DNA from 4 places in the Hahella sp. KA22 genome. Region 2 is predicted to be linked to each of the others. Evidence: predicted binding sites of a transcription regulator. Region 2 holds the regulator's gene; each other region holds the start of a gene.
What was found. Region 2 encodes FNR, which switches genes on or off when oxygen is low (the NO sensors DNR and NnrR bind a similar motif). Its sites were predicted from a motif close to TTGATNTANATCAA; they were not measured.
Positions count from the first base shown of each region.

Region 1: the regulator FNR is predicted to act here: its motif matches at 2,388-2,401, upstream of petA (ubiquinol-cytochrome c reductase iron-sulfur subunit).
Region 3: the regulator FNR is predicted to act here: its motif matches at 2,087-2,100, upstream of EUZ85_RS15820 (FeoA family protein).
Region 4: the regulator FNR is predicted to act here: its motif matches at 1,320-1,333, upstream of EUZ85_RS22895 (SCP2 domain-containing protein).

Region 1 covers NZ_CP035490.1:1,576,710-1,581,640, reverse strand. Annotated here, with positions in the region: gene EUZ85_RS07025 (cytochrome c1) at 1-422, opposite strand, end outside; gene EUZ85_RS07020 (cytochrome bc complex cytochrome b subunit) at 422-1,654, opposite strand; gene petA (ubiquinol-cytochrome c reductase iron-sulfur subunit) at 1,654-2,235, opposite strand; gene rpsI (30S ribosomal protein S9) at 2,484-2,876, opposite strand; gene rplM (50S ribosomal protein L13) at 2,888-3,316, opposite strand; gene EUZ85_RS07000 (TatD family hydrolase) at 3,547-4,329, opposite strand; gene prfC (peptide chain release factor 3) at 4,341-4,931, opposite strand, start outside.
Region 2 covers NZ_CP035490.1:5,601,696-5,606,626, forward strand. Annotated here, with positions in the region: gene EUZ85_RS24705 (hypothetical protein) at 169-1,185, shown strand; gene fnr (fumarate/nitrate reduction transcriptional regulator Fnr) at 1,329-2,108, shown strand; gene EUZ85_RS24715 (sugar nucleotide-binding protein) at 2,105-3,010, opposite strand; gene alr (alanine racemase) at 3,176-4,300, opposite strand; gene dnaB (replicative DNA helicase) at 4,300-4,931, opposite strand, start outside.
Region 3 covers NZ_CP035490.1:3,539,653-3,544,583, reverse strand. Annotated here, with positions in the region: gene EUZ85_RS15835 (VOC family protein) at 1-168, opposite strand, end outside; gene EUZ85_RS15830 (hypothetical protein) at 528-1,190, shown strand; gene EUZ85_RS15825 (hypothetical protein) at 1,227-1,922, shown strand; gene EUZ85_RS15820 (FeoA family protein) at 2,189-2,452, shown strand; gene EUZ85_RS15815 (FeoA family protein) at 2,468-2,704, shown strand; gene feoB (Fe(2+) transporter permease subunit FeoB) at 2,770-4,931, shown strand, end outside.
Region 4 covers NZ_CP035490.1:5,184,427-5,189,357, reverse strand. Annotated here, with positions in the region: gene EUZ85_RS22905 (U32 family peptidase) at 1-203, opposite strand, end outside; gene EUZ85_RS22900 (peptidase U32 family protein) at 264-1,262, opposite strand; gene EUZ85_RS22895 (SCP2 domain-containing protein) at 1,401-1,985, shown strand; gene EUZ85_RS22890 (LysE family translocator) at 2,002-2,625, opposite strand; gene EUZ85_RS22885 (efflux RND transporter permease subunit) at 2,776-4,931, opposite strand, start outside.

The DNA of each region.
Region 1 (4,931 bases), 2.9 Mb from region 2:
TTGACCCCCCATGGACGAGACTCATCTTTATAGAACCCACGTAGATAGCTATACAACCAATTTGGTCCGCGCAATCTGGAGACCAACGTCAGATCAGGGGGCGCGGCACCAAACCAGCCTTTCGCCATGGAAGGAGCCATAGCGATATCCATCAACTGTCCAATCTTCGCATCGCCAAAGATCAGATTCTGCTCGTAAAGATTGTGCGGAATGCCGATATCATCCGCTACACGCTCATAACGAGAGTATTTTAAAGAGTGACAGCCCATGCAGTAGTTGGTAAACAGCGCGGCCCCTCTTTGCATAGAAGGCTTATCACGAATATCAACATCCACATGATCTAAGTGGACATCTCCACCGCCGGAGGCGTATGCAAGAGACGTCACACACGAGAGAAGCAGAACTTTCAGTATGCTTTTCATTAGTGAGTCACCCTCTCTGGTACAGGTTTAGTCTTTTCAGCTCTGGTATACCAAGGCATTAATAGGAAGTAAGCGAAATACAAGCCTGTAAACAGAGGAGCCATCCAGCTGGGTTGCTCGTTAGCGGGCAGTGCGCCGCAAACACCCAGAATCACAAAGCTCACTGCAAATACCAGCAATGCAACCTTACTCATCACACCTTTGTAACGGATAGACTTAACAGGGCTGCGATCCAGCCACGGCAACACGAAGAGAATCGCAATCGCGGCGCCCATTACAACCACACCCCAGAATTTCGCATCAACACCAAACAAAGGATAAGTAATTGCCCGCAACATGGCGTAGAAAGGCGTGAAATACCAGACAGGAGCAATGTGCTCAGGCGTCTTCAGAGGGTTGGCCGGTTCAAAGTTCGGCTTTTCCAGGAAGTACCCATTCATTTCAGGGAAGTAGAACACCACCACACAGAATACGAAGAGGAAGACAACCAAGGCCACGATGTCATGCACCGTGTAGTATGGATGGAAAGGAATACCGTCTTTCGGAATACCATTCTCATCTTTGTTCTTCTTGATCTCAACGCCATCAGGATTGTTAGAGCCGACTTCATGAAGAGCAAGAATGTGCAGAACAACCAGACCAAGCAGTACGATTGGCAAAGCGATAACGTGTAGAGCAAAGAACCGGTTAAGAGTAATACCTGAAATCAGGTAGTCACCCCTGATCCACTGAGCCAGATCTTCACCCACATAGGGTATTGCGCCGAACAGAGAAACGATTACCTGCGCCCCCCAGTACGACATCTGCCCCCAAGGCAACAAATAACCAAGGAAAGCCTCAGCCATCAAACACAGATAAATTGTCATACCGAAGATCCAAACTAACTCACGAGGCTTTTTATATGAGCCATACATGAGCCCGCGGAACATATGCAGGTAGACAACGACAAAGAATGCTGATGCGCCAGTTGAGTGCATCAATCGAATGAGCCACCCAAACTCCACGTCACGCATAATGTACTCTACTGAAGCGAACGCCCCTTCAGCAGTAGGGTTGTAGCTCATAGTCAACCAAATACCTGTAAGTAGCTGATTAACAAGAACAACTAAAGACAACGAGCCGAAGAAATACCATACGTTAAAGTTTTTAGGCGCATAGTACTTGCTCATGTGCTTTTCGAAGGCATCGACGACAGGCAAACGATCATCGATCCACTGAATAAGCTTCTGCATTATGCGTTCTCCTTGTCTTCACCTACGATGAGGTTCACGTCATCAACATACATGTGGGGAGGCACTTCAAGATTCTTGGGAGCAGGTACGCCTTTGAAGACCCTTCCAGCGAAGTCAAACTTGCTGCCGTGACAAGGACAATAAAACCCACCAACGGTTTCATCAGGAATAACTTCCGGCATGAATTTCGGAGAGCAACCCAAGTGAGTACAGATTCCTACGAGTATGACGTATTCATCTTTGATGGAGCGGTGAGCGTTTTGAGCGTAAGCGGGTTGTTGCGGCTTTTCAGATTGCGGGTCCTGCAAATCGTCCGTAATCGAATCCAGCCCTTGCAACATTTCTGGCGTTCTGCGCACCACCCAGACAGGCTTGCCCCGCCATTCAACCGTCATTTGTTGACCGGGTTCAAGTTTACTGATATTAACCTTAACAGGCGCACCAGCGGCTTTCGCTTTCGCGCTTGGGTTCCAGGAAGCGACAAAAGGCACCGCCGCGCCGATGGCGCCGATACCTCCTACGACCGAGGTTGCTCCCACCAGAAAACGACGGCGGCTCTTGTTCACGTCGTCTTTCGTCATACTAGGTTTCTCCCATCAGGCAGCAATTTGAGGCCAAAATCAGGCCATTATGCTCTTATTTCTTCAGGCGTAAAATCCGGCTGACATACTAATTAAAATGCCTTATCGATACAAGGACGACGCGCGTGCGACGTGGCGTTGTCTCAACAATATTGATCCAAGTTAAATATCCGTCGGACGGTTTTCGCTTATGCTCAGCGGAAACAAAAAAGCCCGGACTACCGGGCTTTTTATTTTTAGCGTATCGATTAACGCTTGGAGAATTGCGGACGCTTACGCGCTTTACGCAGACCGACTTTCTTACGCTCAACTTCACGAGCATCGCGAGTAACGTAACCGGCTTTACGCAGCGGAGAGCGATTCGCTTCATCATACTGAATCAGCGCACGAGTAATACCGTGACGAATTGCGCCTGCCTGACCAGAAGGACCGCCGCCTTTAACGGTAACAAAAACGTCAAAGTTGCCAATAGCCTCTAACAGCTCTAAAGGCTGACGCACAACCATGCGAGCAGTTTCGCGACCAAAGTACGAATCCAAATCAGTCTGGTTCACAGTGATTTTTCCGCTACCGGGTCTCAGGAAGACGCGAGCAGTCGAAGTTTTACGACGACCGGTACCGTAGTATTGAGTAACAGACATATCCACCTTCCTTAAATTTTCAGTTCAATCGGTTGCTGAGCGGTATGCGGGTGTTCAGCCGAAGCGTATACCTTGAGCTTTTTCAGCATCGCACGACCTAAAGGATTGCGCGGCATCATGCCTTTAACAGCTGTTTCGATAACACGCTCTGGAGCATGTTGAATCAGCTTATCGAAAGACATTTCTTTCAAGCCGCCAGGATAGCCTGTGTGGCGATAGTACATTTTGTCTTGTGCTTTGTTGCCAGTCACACGCACTTTTTCTGCGTTTACTACAACGATGTAATCCCCAGTGTCAACATGAGGGGTATATTCCGCTTTGTGCTTGCCCCTCAAGCGACGGGCGATTTCAGTAGAAAGACGTCCAAGCGTCTTGTCGGTCGCGTCTATAACATACCAGTCACGCTTTACGGTTTCTGGCTTAGCGCTGATCGTTTTCATTTAAATCCCGCCTTACTCTTAAATTCTCGGCTGATTAATCCAAATAAAACGCACGCAACTCCTTTCCTTCAGGGAAAGTTGCAACGACGTTCTGACTTTTCGGAACTTCGGCTTCGGGGCTTCGCCAAAGTTCCTAACTATATTGCAAATCCGGGCGCAGGATTATATTGCACTTCCTGCTCAATTGCTACTCTAAATCCAATTAATTACGCGGCAACGCAATGCCAAGGTCACATATCAAGATTTGGTAGACCGAACGTCTCGATTGTGTTTTGCAGAACAGCATCGGATATCTGTTCTGGGGGCTCTTCTCTCAAGGCGCACAGCGCATCAAATATTTGGGGAATAAACTCAGGAGAATTACGCCGCCCTTGCCGACCACATAAAGGCATATCCGGGGCGTCAGTCTCCAACAGCAAAGACTCCAATGGAAGCCTGGAGATCGCTTTTCTGGTTTTCTGCGCTCGCTCATAGGTGATAACGCCGCCAACCCCTAATTTGAGCCCCAGTTTCACAAACTGCATTCCCTCTTCGTAACTTCCCGAAAAGGCGTGCACCACCCCCCTCTTAACGCCAGATTCCTTGACCAGCCTGGCAAGCTGGCTATGGGTCTTTCTTGAGTGAAGAATTACGGAAAGATCACTCGCTTTCGCCATCCTGAGCTGTTCGCGCAAAAAAAAGCGCTGCACGTCAAAGGCAATGTCTACCGTTGCGTCAAGCCCGCACTCCCCGACCGCTGAAATATCCTCACGCTGACTACACAACCTCTCAGCTAGGTCATCCAGATGAAACACGGAGTGCTCGTACAGGTAGAGAGGATGAATACCCAGCGCGAAATTGACCCCATCATAACGCGCAGCCATCTGAGATATACGCGCCCAATTTTGGACGCCTACAGAGGGTGTAATAATTCGCTTTATCCCCAACTCCTGAGCATGGCGCAGGACTTCTTCTCTGTCGTTATCGAAGCCGGGAAAGTCAAAGTGGCAATGGCTGTCAATGTAAACCGCCATCGCCAATGTCCTTAATGTTCCCTTGTCTTCCTGAATTGAACATCCGGATAACGCTCCATCGCCAGCTGCAAGTTGACATTCGTCGGAGCCAGATAGGTCAGGCTGTCGCCCCCATCCAGAGACAAATTTTCGGACACTTTCCGTTTAAACTCATCCAGCTTTTTCGCATCTTTCGCTTCAACCCAGCGTGCAGTGGCAACGTTGACTGGCTCATACACCGCGTCCACTTTGTACTCAGATTTGAGACGATGAACTACCACATCAAACTGCAACATTCCCACCGCCCCAACAATCAAGTCATTGTTATTGAGTGGCCTGAATACCTGCACAGCACCTTCTTCAGACAACTGAATCAGACCTTTTTGCAATTGTTTGGACTTCAACGGGTCCTTCAGACGAATACGGCGAAACAGTTCAGGGGCGAAGTTAGGAATACCGCTAAACTTAAACTCCTCCCCTTCGCTAAACGTATCGCCAATCTGGATAGTACCGTGATTGTGCAAACCAATAATGTCGCCTGCGAATGCCTCTTCCGCCCGAGTTCGATCTCCCGCCATGAATGTCAGCGCATCAGCAATACGAACGTCTTTACCCAGACGCAC
Region 2 (4,931 bases):
TCACCCCTTGATCAATATCAAGACTCCCTTTCGGGAGCTGGATACACTGAGCATGGAGAGAGGGGGGATCCACTTGCCAACAAGTGTGACAGCAGGCGCGCGCGCCAAATCGCTGACAATGATAGTCAAACGCGCGCAGATGTTTTCTTACCTGGTTGGAGACCCAATATGCCAGTTGGAAAGGTTGTCGAACAAGCGATACAAAATGGGGGTAATGATAGCTGGGTTTATTTGCTCAACTCCCCCCCTAAAGAGTTCTCCAGTGAAAACTGGAGCGCCCTGGACGAGGGAGCCTATGACGCGGACTATCGCAACAGCTCTCTGGCTCGATATTATGAAGGCGGGTTCGCATTGAGCGTTCAGGCGCCCTGCTTTAATACACTTGTCAGCGCGGAAAATTACACCCGCAGACTCCCATCTATGAATGCAAATTTGCAAAAGTACATCGACTATGTCGTGAAAGAAGTGAGACTACTCAAGCAAAGCCTCCCCGTCGGCAGTCAGGTTAAGTACCTGCATTGGTTCGGCGATCTGGTTCGCCAGCTCACTCCCGCAGCGCAGACGCAGGTGATGTACTATTTAGGTCGGGAGTTCAAACTGAGCTTCGGCGCCGACGCACGCCATGTCATTGAATTGGACGCTCGCCCTGAGTCCGAGGAAGCGCTAGCCCTGATCAAAGGATTGGGCTTCAATATCATCTGCATCAATGATCCCGGCGAATACGCACAGTCCTTCCCTATTGAGAACCTTAAGGATTGGCTGCAGACCATTCGGGCATTCGACTTCAAAGCCGTTTACCTGCGCCTGAAAGTGACTCCTGCGACCGTCGCCGCACTATCCGAGCATCTTGAAGAAATTCTGACAGAGAGACCGCAAGGCATCCTACTTTCCAGCCATAAAACGGAATTCGCCAGCACATCAGGCCTGGAAGCCGCGCAAAAAGATTTCAAGCGACGCATTAAGTCCGCATCGTTTATCCCGATCACGCAGGACTTTTTCGCACTACCCTGGACAGGCTTGATTAGCCAAGGAGTCAGTTGCCTGCATGGCGTTGGGCTGGGCGCTTTTTCTTACACGCCCCACTATCAATTGCGCAACGCCACACAGTTGGACGACTACTACAAGACCCTGGATAACAGCGAGCTTCCAGCAAGAGCAATTCGCTACACTCAAACCCAGTTGTAACAAAAGGTGAAAACAATGTAAAAACAAAGGCGAGCGTAGGTTTCCCTGTAAATTTCCCATCGTAGGGATTTGCTTTTAAATAGCTATTGGCTATCCTAGAAGCCTCTTTAAGCAGTTTCACTCATCCAGCCACGAGGCAACCGATGGAAAGCAAGCATATAGCAACCTCCTCTCCTTTTAGCTTACACAGAGGCTGCCACGAATGTAATTTGAGCAAGCTTTGCATTCCTATCGCGGTTGGGGCTGAAGATATTGATCGTCTGGAAGAAATCATTCGTCAGGGCAAAATGCTCAATCGCGGCGAATATATCTTTGAGCAACACACCCCATTCCGCTCGTGCTTCGCAGTTCGTAGCGGCGCGATCAAAACATTCACCGTATCTGAGGAAGGCGAGGAACAGGTCACTGGCTTTTATCTGCCTGGCGAGATTATCGGCCTGGACAGCGTTAGCATGGAAAAATATTCCTGCTCCGCCGTCGCCCTTGAGCGCACCAGCGTATGCGAAATTCCTCTGGAAAAGTTTGAAGACCTTGCTTCGGACATCCCCAGCCTGCAACACCACTTTTTCTCATTAATGAGCAAAGAGATTCAGGAAAGCAGGCAGCTCACGATGCTACTAAGCAAAAATTCAGCGGAAGAGCGTATAGCCTCTCTGTTATTATCCCTGTCGACCCGCTTCAGTCGTCGTCGCCTGTCCGGCACAAACTTCAGACTTCCTATGCCTCGCAGCGATATCGGCAACTATTTAGGCTTGGCCGTCGAAACTGTCAGCCGGGTCATTACCCGCTTCCAGAACAACGGCATTATAAAAGTTCAAGGAAGGGAAGTTCAGATATTGCAATTGGACGAACTACAGAAAATTCTTCGCCACGACACCAAGTGCCTGGAGCAGCAGAAGGAATCAGCCCTTAACGCTCGTTAACGGGTCTCTTCCAGGCAGTTTTCAGCCGCTTTTACACCGCCACGCTGCTGGCATTGTTCAATCAACGCCGGCAGATAGCGGCGCCAGGGAAGCTGCTTAACGCCAAAGGTGTTGCGCAGCTTGATACACCCCAACGCGCCATTCGCCGGAAGCGCCACCCCCGGTAATACATCAGCGCCCTTTTTCTCGATCAGGGCCTGCAACATCTCTTCCTGCCCAAACGCCTGCAGCACAATCGCCTTCAGCAACTCATAGTGGGTGACAGCTTCAGCGCCAGCATAGTGGTAAACACCCCACACAGAGATATTACAACTCAACTGCTTAATAACCGCGTCTACAACTCTCGCCACATCATCCACCGCCACGGGAGTCAGCTGCATATCGGTGCTGGCGTTCAGACGCTTTCCTGAAGACAGCGCAGAAAGCATGGTCTGCAACCAGCCTTGGGCGCCCGCCTCCAGCAACCACCCGACCCTCAAGATCAGATGCTTGCTATAGTTTTCCTGAAGCCATTGTTCGCTCTGCAGTTTAGTCCGCCCATACACTGAAAGAGGACGTCCTTTGTTGGCGGAAATATAGGGATTCTTTTTGACGCCATCAAAAACAAGATGGCTGGAGAGGTGAATAATCGGCGCCTTCCATAAAGCCGCCACTTCCGCCACCGCCTCGCAAGCGGACACATTAACCTGATAGGCCAAATCCGGATGCTGCTCCGCTTTAAATAAGTCGCCCATCTCCGCAGCATGAACAACAAAATCCGCAGAGGGCATCGCTCTCATTGCTCGCACGATCGCATCATTGGTCATCAGAAACTGCTCGTAGGGAACGCCCTCCACCGCTATGCCGCTCTGCTGCAAACGCTGAGCTATAGCCTTACCTAATGGCGAATCGACTCCCGTCACACAAACAATCACTCATGTACCCCTTAAATGTATCTCGTAGCCTTTAGCGCCCCTGGAATGCGGACCGCCTGAAGATATTATGTTAACAATATTGGCTGCTTGAAGGGATTTTCGCAAACCCGATACCCCGGGCTTTATCCCCATTCTCCAGCTTAACGCTGCACCTTAAACCCCTTCCGAGCGATTAAGGTATACCCTGGGAACACGCGAGGTCATACCCGTAAATAAAGTATAGGAGATTGTTGACGCATATCCTGCAACCTCATCAGCGGAAACAGCCCCACCCCACAACTCCACCTCCGACCCAATACGCGCCTCTGGAATATGAGAAATATCCACCGTCAACATATCCATGGATACCCGCCCGATAACGCTTGTCCGCTTACCGCACACGGCGACAGGCGCACCATTCCGCATCTGTCTTGGATATCCATCGCCATACCCTACAGCAACCACCCCCATTCTTGTTGGACCGTTCGCAGTCCAGGCGGCGCCATAGCCAATAGAATCTCCAGCTTGCAGCTCCCGGGTAGCAATCAAGCGTGACTCAAAAGACATTACTGGCTTCAAGCCAAAGTCCGCCCCTGTCTTATCCGCCATAGGTGATGCGCCGTACATCGCAATACCTGGGCGCACCCAATCCAGATGAGTTTCCGGATATTGCAACAAGGCGGCCGAGTTAGCGGAGGAGTAACTCCAGCCGCCCGATCCCGCCACCTGCATACCAGCTTGAAACGCGCGCCACTGCTTCTGTTGCAATAAGCTATCCAGTTCGTCAGCGCATGCGAAGTGGGTCATCAACCCAATAACAGAAAGCCCGGGAAACTGCCGCAGCATTTCAGCAACGCCAGCCAGTTTATTTAACGGCAATCCCAACCGGTTCATACCTGTATTCAACTTGATCCAGGTTTGCATCCGGGCGGAATTAGGACCGGCCTTGCGCAAAGGAGCCACCTCGGACAGCATGTCCAATTGCTCCATATCATGCACAACCCACTCTATATCGCGCCAACGAGTGGAGTCAGCCAACTCCTCTGAGCTATAAAATCCTTCCAACACTAAAAGCGGCGTCGTAATACCCGCTTCACGCAGGCTCACCGCCTCATCGTAGCAGGCCACCGCCAGTTTAGGAGCCTCCCCTTTCAGGGCGCGAGCGATTTCCACTGCGCCATGGCCATATGCATCAGCTTTAATTACCGCCGCACAACGAGCGTTTTTAGCAATGGAATTCAGCAAACGAATATTGTGACGCAATGCGTCCAGATCAATAAGAGCGCGGGATGGACGCATTACTCGTAGTCTCCCCCGCCATAATCGTGAGCCAAATCTTCAAACCTTGTGAATTTACCCATGAACGCCAAGCGCACCGTTCCGATAGGGCCGTTACGCTGCTTACCGATAATAATTTCCGCAATACCTTTGTCCGGGCTGTCTTCGTGATAGACCTCATCCCGGTAGATGAACATGATCAAGTCAGCGTCCTGCTCAATCGCTCCAGATTCCCGCAAGTCAGAGTTAACTGGCCGCTTATTGGGTCGCTGCTCCAAACTACGGTTAAGCTGGGACAAGGCGACCACAGGACAGTTCAGCTCCTTCGCCAATGCTTTCAAGCCCCGCGAAATTTCTGAAATCTCGGCCGTACGTCCTTCCGTCATTCCCGGCACCCTCATCAACTGAAGGTAATCCACCATGATCAAGCCAATTTCACCATTATGATCCCGCGCCACCCTTCTCGCCCGGGAGCGCATTTCCGTCGGACTTAACGCCGCGGTATCGTCGATGTATAACGGCTTGTCTTTCAACATGTTAACGGCCGATGTAAGACGTGGCCAGTCGTCCTCATCCAGCTTTCCACTTCTTACTTTGGTCTGATCAATTCGCCCCAGAGATGACAGCATACGCATAACGATAGAGTCGGAAG
Region 3 (4,931 bases), 2.1 Mb from region 2:
TTGCTGACAGTAAAAGTCCTGCAGTAAAAAACTGCTATTCCCATGACGGAAATAAGCGACGCCGCCACCATCGGAAGCCTGAGTAAAGCCGATATCCCGATAGAAAGCTTTGGATTGCTCGAAATCTTTTGCCGGTACGAATGCTTTGATTTCCACGATATCTTCCATGGCGTTTCCTCCTGGCGTAGGTGAAGGGAGATGAATTCGCCGGCGCGCGGCGCTGTGACAAGTGCTGTCAGTCTACACTTTTTATATTTAAATCATAACCTTATGGCTACACTTTATAAGTCTGTTTCATATATCCGCATCAACGCTACCCGTTCTATGCTCTCAGACAAAACACCTTTCCGACAATTTTGCGCCTAGGGAATCATCCCTCCTTAAAACATCCCCTGTTTCCACGCCACGGCCACGTTCTATAGTGGCTGTTTGCAGCCGAACATTGACGCCAGCCCGCACTTCTCGCGGAGCAATCGCCATGTGTTCTCATGGCGCCCAGCAACCAACCGATAAACGGACTTAACGATATGGCGAACCAACCAACCTCACCCCCTACCCTCATCACAGAGCATGGCGATGTCTACATCAAAAAAGGCAAAGATGCGGCCCTTCAACTCATCAGAGAAATGGAAAGCTACGCGGACAACCTTACGCCCACCCAGGCCTACGCCGAAACCTTGAACATGTGGGGCGCAGTCGGCGCTATCGCCACGACTGTCGGCACAATGTCGTCAATCATAGGGTTGAAAAAGAAAAGCGCCGACAATGAATTCGAGCTGGAGATCATTAATCATTCCAGCTACACCATCGCGCCGTTTCAAAGCAAATCCGATAACTTCGGCTTTCAACAGGCATTGCGACCGTTAGTGCCTGGTGAAACCGGGTCGATCAAAGCAAAAACCTCAGGCTTTCAACCCGGAAAATCTCATTACGAGTTCACCTTTATGATTGGCTCCAACGCCAGCAACTGCGTGGACGTACACACCACCATAGAACTGCGCAGCTCCGGCGTGTGGCGTCTGAACCACTTTTATATCGACGGCCGCGATCTCTGGCTCAACGAGGATGGCTACAGGCGCGCCTACCTGGGCTTCGCTGGCAAAGACGACTACGCCTCCTTCAGCCTCAGCGAGATGGGAGCGGACCACCAAAAAGGCAAAGTTTCGCTGTTTTTCTCGGATTACGTGTGAGCTTCCCATCATCCCAATCAACACAAGGAATCCCCCATGGACATCAAGGACGCAAATCTGAACTACACCACGACCAACGGCTCTTTTTCCATCACTCAAGGCCACGGAACCGCACAGCAGGCGGTCAGCTCCTTCCACAAATACTACCTGAGCAGTTTCAGCAGCTCCTCCCTGTCACGGGACATAGAAGGCGGCGCCAGCGGCTGGGACAAACTGGGAGCCACCGCCAGCGTGGTCGGCGCTATCGCCGGTGTGGCGGGTCTGGGGTTGGGCGACAAAGGCAGCGAAGACCTCGTCATATTCGATGTACGAAACCTCAGCGCCATGCCGCTGGTGACGTACGACGTCAATACATTCGGCGGCGGCGTGTACATCGACAAAATCCCTTCGCCATTGGGATCGGGCGAATCCTCCACCTGGGAGATTTCATCCAACGAAGAATTCGAACCCAATGAAGACAGCGCCGCTATCAGCTTTTTGATTGGCGACGCCAACCGGCATATTGATGTGACGCTTTACTACGCCATCGGCGGCGGCAACCGCTGGTATATACAGAAGGCGATTATTGACGGCGTGGCCTCCGCCCTTATTCCTACCGGCGACTACGGCGAAGACAATATGACCTGCCTGTGCTTCACCAGTGGCGACTACGAGACGCCTTCCTTCTCCATCTTCACCTACTCGGTGTTCTACGCCAGCGCCAGCAGCTATATCGTCTTTGCGCCATATTGAGCCAGCACTCAATAGCCTCAGCCTGACGCAGGAAAAGCAGAACGGCCCGCCGAACGCCGATCTGCTTAGAGATTCCGCTCCGTTGCGCGAATTAGCCGACCAGCAACGGAAACGCCGCTTCACCTCCATTTGAGTCCATCCTGGCCTTCTGGTCCCACAAGCCCTTGATCTGAGTCAGATTCCCCCCAAGGTCTACTGGATTCACTCAGTAATAGCGTTAATAATAAGAAAGTTTCTCAATCTCACTTTCATTTAAAGGCGATCGTATGAACACGCTCGAACAGAAGCCTTTCCCTTTAGCGCTGGCGCAAGAAAGCGAAAAAGTAAAAGTTCACCTGTTACGCGGGGGCAAAAACCTGGAAATGCGTTTAACTTCCCTGGGGCTCAATGTGGGCAGTGAGTTAACGGTGCTGCATCGCAAGGGCGCTGACCTGGTGGTTGTGCGCGCCGATACGCGTCTGGCGTTGGGCGCCGGCATGGCGCAGAAAATCATGGTGGTGCGCGCGTGCGCCGCAACCAGCGGTCATTGAGGAGACTTCCCGAGAATGAGCAGCGTCAGTCTGAAAGATCTGAAAGTCGGCGAACAAGGCCGCGTTATGGGGTTCGGCGAAGGCGGCAAAAGCTATCGCCGCAAACTGTTATCCATGGGCTTGACCCCCGGCGTCGAATTCAGCGTCACCCGCTACGCCCCCATGGGCGATCCAGTGGAAATTCTGGTGCGCGGATTTCGCCTTAGCCTGCGTAAAGACGAAGCAGGCAGTATTTTGATTGAGAAAATCTAACGTCGTCTAAATGACGCGCAGTCAGCCCGATCCCAAGCAGTTTTATTGGAGAGAGTTAGTCGATCATGGCCAGTCCTGAGCGCAACGCGGAAAAATACGTCATCGCAGTGGTGGGCAACCCCAACTGCGGCAAAACCACCTTATTCAACGCGCTGACCGGCTCCAAGCAACAGGTCGGCAACTGGCCCGGCGTTACCGTAGAACGCAAAAGCGGACGCTTTTCATTTCAAGGCGTGAACTTTGAGCTGATCGATCTGCCCGGCACCTATTCCCTGGATGTCTGTGAAGAAGACGTTTCCCTTGATGAGCAAATCGCCAGAGATTTCGTCGCCGAGCGCGAAGCGGACCTCATCATCAATATCGTCGACGCCTCCAACCTGGAGCGTAATCTCTACCTCACCTGCCAACTGCTGGAAATGAAGACGCCCTTACTGACGGCGTTGAACATGATGGATGTGGCGGAAGAACGCGGCCATGCGGTGGCGCACGACAAGCTCGCCAATCTGCTGGACTGCCCCGTGGTTCCCATTGTGGCGGCTTCCGGCGCAGGCTTGCCGCAACTGAAAGCGGCGATCCTGGACGCCGCGCGTCGCAAACATATCTCCAATACCGTCATTACTTATCCCTCCCCCGTCGCCAAGGCGCTGGACACCCTGACTCCCATGCTGGCCGCGCACGCCGAGGGCAAATGCGATCCGCGCTGGCTGGCGACGCGAATGCTGGAAGGAGACGCCTCCGCTCTGAAGCTGGGTGACGCGACGCTGTGCGCCAAAGTGGAGGAACTGCAAGAGAATGTAGTGCAACAGTTGGAGGATGACATTGACATCTGTCTGGCGGACGCCCGCTACGGCTTCGTCAATCAGGTAGCCAGCGCCAGCGTCAAACGCAACCATGAGGTGCAGCGCAGCATATCCGACAAAATCGACCGCGTGGTCCTGAACCGGATGCTGGGCATCCCCATATTTCTGTTCGCCATGTATTTGATGTTCATGTTCACCATCAACATCGGCGGCGCGTTTATCGACTTCTTCGATCAATTTACCGGCGCCTTGTTCGTTGACGGTTTCGGCGCGCTGTTAACCTCACTGGGGGCGCCGCAATGGCTGCGTCTGCTGCTGGCGGACGGCATGGGCGGCGGCGTGCAGGTGGTGGCCACCTTTATTCCAGTGATCGGCTTTCTGTATCTGTTTCTGTCGGCGCTGGAGGATTCCGGCTACATGGCCCGCGCGGCCTTCGTCATGGATCGCGCCATGCGCGCCATCGGCCTTCCCGGCAAGGCATTCGTTCCTTTGATCGTGGGCTTTGGCTGCAACGTGCCGGCGGTCATGGCCACCCGCACCATGGAAAAACAGCGCGACCGCATCATGACCATCATCATGGCGCCCTTTATGTCCTGTGGCGCGCGTTTATCTGTATACGCCCTGTTCGCCGCCGCGTTTTTCCCTATTGGCGGCCAGAACGTGGTCTTCGGGCTCTACATTATTGGCGTCGCCATCGCCGTGCTCACCGGACTGGTGATGAAAACCACCCTGTTACAGGGTCAGGCCACGCCTTTCATTATGGAGCTGCCGCCGTACCATATTCCCACGCTGAAAGGCGTTGGCATTCGCACCTGGGAACGCACCCGAGGCTTCATGTTCCGCGCCGGCAAAGTAATCGTGCCAATGGTGCTGGCCCTCAATGTGCTTAACTCCGTGGGCACAGACGGCTCCTACGGCAATGAAAACAGCAATAAGTCCCTGCTGAGTGAAATCGGCGGCGTGATCGCCCCCGCGTTCGGACCCATGGGACTGCGCGAAGACAACTGGCCCGCTGCGGTGGGCATCTTTACCGGCGTACTGGCGAAAGAAGCCGTCGTCGGCACATTGGACTCTCTGTACAGCGACCTGGCGAGAATAGAAGCGCAAGCCGCCGGCGAAGAGCCAGAGCCAGCTCCCGAATTCAACTTGCTGGAGAGCGTGACGGCGTCCTTCGCCACCATTCCCGCCAACCTCGCTGACGCGCTGGGCTCCTGGAGCAATCCGTTAGGTCTGGACGTGGAAAGCGCCGCCCAGGAACAAGCCGTGGATACCAGCACTTTTGGCGCCATGGCGGCGAAATTCGACGGCGCGGCGGGCGCTTTCGCCTACCTGCTGTTCATTCTGCTGTACATGCCCTGCGCTGCGACAATAGCCGCCATTTACCGTGAGACCAACCTGAACTGGACGCTTTTCATCTCAGGCTGGAC
Region 4 (4,931 bases), 420 kb from region 2:
GTGGAGAGCGCCACCTCTTTTCCCGCATCGAGCAGTGAGTCAGCGATGTCCAGCCAATCGCGCAAGTTCATCTCCCGGCGCTTGGAACAGACGGTTTCTCCCAGATAAACAATATCGACCGGCGCGGCGGCGACCTGGGAATAGAATTGAACGACCATGTCTTTCGGCCAGAAATAAGGCAGGGGACCCAGAGAGATTTTCATAGTACTGCGCCTTCTGTTGGTGGTTCGGGCATACGCGAGCTGAGATATGCGTCCGCTGATTTATTGCCAGGGACGCGAATAGGCGCCCAATGTGGTTTGCGCGCCCTCTGACAACTCTTGTAGCGCCTCCAGCCAGTCTTGCTGGCAACGGAATGCGGCAGGATCGCGATGGAAGCAATCCAGGGCCTGACGCCAAGTGGACACGACCTGTGCGACGTAAGAAGGGCTGCGCTGCCGGCCTTCTATTTTCACCGCCTTGACGCCGGTCGCGGCGAGTTCTGGAATGAGGTCGAGGGTATTCAGGCTGGTCGGCTCTTCAAAAACGTGGAAAGCATGGCTGCCGCCGGCGTCAAAGCGCCCTTTGCATAACGTGGGATAGCCGGCGTTTTCGTCCGCTTCGAAGCGATCAATGAGAGAGCCGTTCAGGCGGGACTCCAGGCGTCCATCTTTCTGCTCCCACTTCACGAATTTTGCGGGCGAGCAGGCGCCGCTGTTATTGGGCGATTCACCAGTCATATAGGACGACATATAGCAACGTCCCTCGGCCATGATGCACAGGCTGCCGAAAGCGAAGACCTCCAGATCAACCGGGCTGTGCGACGCCACCTGGCGGACCTGTGGCAAGGACAATACCCTGGGCAGGACCGCCCGTTTGATATTGAAACGGCTGTGGTAGAAGCGCAGCGCTTCATAGTTGGTGGCGGAGCCTTGTACAGAGAGATGCAGATTAAGCTGGGGATACTGGCGGGCGGCGTAATCCATGACCCCAATGTCCGCGGCGATCAGGGCGTCCGCCCGCAAGCCGGCGACTTTATCCACCGCATTGCGCCAGCGCTCCCAACCTTGTGATTGCGCATAGGTGTTGATGGCGACGAAGAGCTTTACGCCGCGGTCGCGTGCGTAAGCCAGCGCCTGTTGGGCTTTGGCGTCGTCAAAATTCAGCCCGGCGAAATGGCGGGCGTTGGTATCGTCTTTGAATCCAATGTAAACAGCGTCGGCGCCGTTATCTACGGCGGCGCGAAGAGCGGGAGGACTTCCCGCCGGACAAACCAGCTCCATTGCATACTCCCAGGGCGGCAAATGCGGGTAAGGTAGCAAATGCGCTGTGCAGGGGATTTGATGGAAATCAAGATGCTTCTGGTCATGAGTCTATTTAATAACGACGACTTAACGCTGCGATAAGGGAGACCGAAGTTCATGTTGAAGAGCCCGCTGCAATTATCCAGAGAGCTTGCCGCTGCGCTGCCGCCGTTGACGGACGTGGTGCGGCGCCCGGGTCATTACTTGCTGCAACCGCTGACGCGAACGCCGTTCGCATTACAGGCCGCGCTGTTGCGTAAACTGTTGCAAGACAGTTACGGCGAAGCGATCAGGGAAGGGGACTTTGACTCACTCGTTAACCGCTGGATCAAAATCACGGTGGTGGATCTGGACGCCAGCTGGAGCATCAGTCTCGGCGCGGATCGTTCAATTCAAGTGGCGCGGACGGAAACGGCAGATACGGAAATTCGTGGAGACTCCGCCGCTTTTGCACTGATCGCCGGGCGTAAAATGGACCCTGACACCTTATTTTTTCAGCGTCGGATTGTCATCCTTGGGGATACGGAACTGGGGCATGAAATGAAAAACCTGCTGGATACCGGCGATCTCAACGACCTGCCTGCGCCCGCACATAAAATGCTGGAGCTGGCTTCCTCCGTCGCTGCGTACTGGGAAACCTCCAAACGGGATCTGGCGGCGGCGCTGAGCTATAGAATTCCTGTTACGCCGCAAACCTCCTGACGTCTGAAAACCTGCATCAGAAAAACGCCAGCCAGGCTCCGACGCCGATCATCAGGGTTCCGGCGATGCGGTTTAACAAGCGGACGTTATCGCCTTGCATCAGGAAGTGACGCAGCGTGCGGCCGCCGCTGGCGTACAGCACCAGACAGAAAAACTCCACGATCAACAAGATTGACACCAAGGTCGCCAGTTGCGGCGCCATGGGCGCGTCGGTGGAGATAAAGGGCGGCAACAGCGACACCATGAACGCCCAGCCCTTGGGGTTGGAAATCGCCGTCACAAAGCCCTGCGTAGCCAGCTCTGTGGGACTGGCGATGCGGGAGTCCTCCATCTTCTCGGGAATGGCCATTTTGCCCCGGGACAGCCACATTTGTACGCCAAGGTAGGCGAGGTAAGCGCCCCCGACGTACTTCAGCACGGCGAACACTTGCGGATACTGCAGCATCAACGTGGCGACGCCTACGACAGAGGCGACGGAGACAATGCCGACACCGACCAACTCGCCCCACATCATCCAGAAGGTGCGCTTCAATCCAATGCTCAATCCCATGGTCAACGCCAGCGTCATGCACATGCCCGGCGTGGCGGACACAAACAGGCAGGTGGAAAGAAACACCAGAAGCACGGAATAGTCGGTCATACAGCAGTCGTCCTGAAAGCGATGGTATAGCGGATGGCGTTAGGGGAATAAATCAGAAAAGCCATTATCAGGCAAGCCGGAGCCGCCCGATAATTGCTTTTTTCAATGGAGCCCCGGCGCTGGCGGGCGCCGGAGGCTAAGTCGGAAAGGTCAGGCGTGGGACAGCTCGCCGTCCACGTCTTCCTGCTTTTCGACCTGACTGTGGTCCGTGCCCAGGATCATGTACATGGTGGGCACGACAAACAGCGTGAAGATCGTACCGATGGACAGGCCGGATGCGATGACCAGACCGATATCAAAACGACTGACGGCGCCGGCGCCGCTGGCGAACAGCAGAGGCAACACGCCCACCACCATCGCAGCGGTGGTCATCAGAATGGCCCGCAGACGAATGCCGGCGGCCTGTTCGATGGCCTCACGTTTGCTCAGCCCCTGTTCCACTTGCAATTGGTTCGCGAACTCCACAATCAAGATGCCGTGTTTAGTGATCAAGCCGATGAGCGTTACCAAACCGATCTGGGTGTAGATATTCACTGATGTCACGCCGAAGGCGATAGGAATCAACGCGCCCAGCAACGACATCGGCACACTCACCAGAATGATGAACGGATCGCGGAAGCTCTCAAACTGCGCCGCCAGCACCAGATAAATCATCAACAGGGCGAAGAAGAAAGTGAAGATCAGCGCGCTGCCTTCCTGCTTGTACTGGCGGGACTGTCCGGCGTACTCATATCCATACCCCTGGGGGAAGATGGTCTGCGCCTTCTGGTCCAGGAAGTCCAGTGCTTCACCCAGACTGATCCCGGGCGTCATTACGCCTTCCACCACCATAGAATTCAACTGCTGGAACTGGCCGCGTTTGTTGGGCTCCACGCCTTTGGAGACTTCCGCGATGGTGGAGAGCGGAATCAGCTCGCCGGAAGCGGTGCGTATGTAGTAGTCGTCCAGTTGTTCCGCTGTGGCGCGGTATTCCCGCAGCACTTGTGGAATCACCTTGTAACTGCGGCCTTCCACGCTGAAGCGGGTGGTATAGCCGCCGCTCAACATGGTCGCCAATGCGGCGCCGATATCCTGCATGCTGATACCCAGTTCCGCCGCCTTGCTGCGGTTGATGGAAATATGCGCTGTGGGCTTGTCGAACTTCAGGTCGGAATTCACGAACAGGAACTTGCCGCTCTTGCGGGCTTCCGCCAGCAGCTCCTGACCCAGCTCGTACAGCACCTTGTAATCCTGCGCGGTGGTGATGACGAACTGCACAGGCAGACCGCTGGAGCCGGGCAGGGTGGGCAGGTTGAAGGAGACCGATTGATAACCGGCGATATCCCCCATGCGCTGCTGCATGATGGGAACCAGCTCCATCTGACTGCGCTCACGCTCTCCCCAGGTTTTCAGGATCATGCCGGAGAACATGCTGTTGGCGGAACCGTTGGCGCCTTGTACGATGAAGTAATCGTTTCTCTCATCAAAGGTCTCGATGGTTTTGATGACTTCATCGGTATAGGCGGCCACGTAGTCATGCGTAGCGCTCACCGGCGCGGTGGACATGCTGAAGATGATGCCCTGGTCTTCGTCCCTGGCCAGCTCTTTGTTGGACAGCTGGTACAGGTAAAAACAGCTCACCAGCATCGTCAGCACCATTACCAGCGTGACCGGGCGATAATTGAGCGCGTTATGCAGGCGACGCTGGTAGGCGCCTCTGAGCTTTTCAAATATCTCATCCAGCCAGATCGCCATCTTGCTGTTGGTTTCCGTCATCAGCTTGGAGCACATCATCGGCGATAATGTCAGCGCAATGACGCCCGAGATGATCACCGCCCCGGCCAGCGCGAAGGCGAATTCCTTGAACAGACCGCCCGTCAATCCTCCGAGGAAGCCAATGGGCGCATACACCGCCGCCAGAGTCAGGGTCATGGAAATGACCGGCGTGGCGATTTCCCGGGCGCCGATGATGGCGGCCTTGAACGGAGACAGTCCCTCATCGATGTGGCGGTGAATGTTCTCCACCACCACGATGGCGTCGTCCACCACCAGACCGATAGCAAGCACCATGGCCAGCAGAGTCAGCAGGTTAATGGAGTAGCCCAGCGCCAGCATGAAGAAGCAAACGCCCACCAGAGATAGCGGGATAGTCACCACCGGAATCATGACCGCGCGCAAAGAGCCCAGGAACAGGAATATGACGAAAATAACGATGACCGTCGCTTCGCCAACTGTCTTGATCACTTCGTTGATGGAGTCGCGAATGAACTTGGTGGCGTCATAAGCCACTTTGACGTTCAGAGCGCTGGGCAACTGCTTCTCCAGCG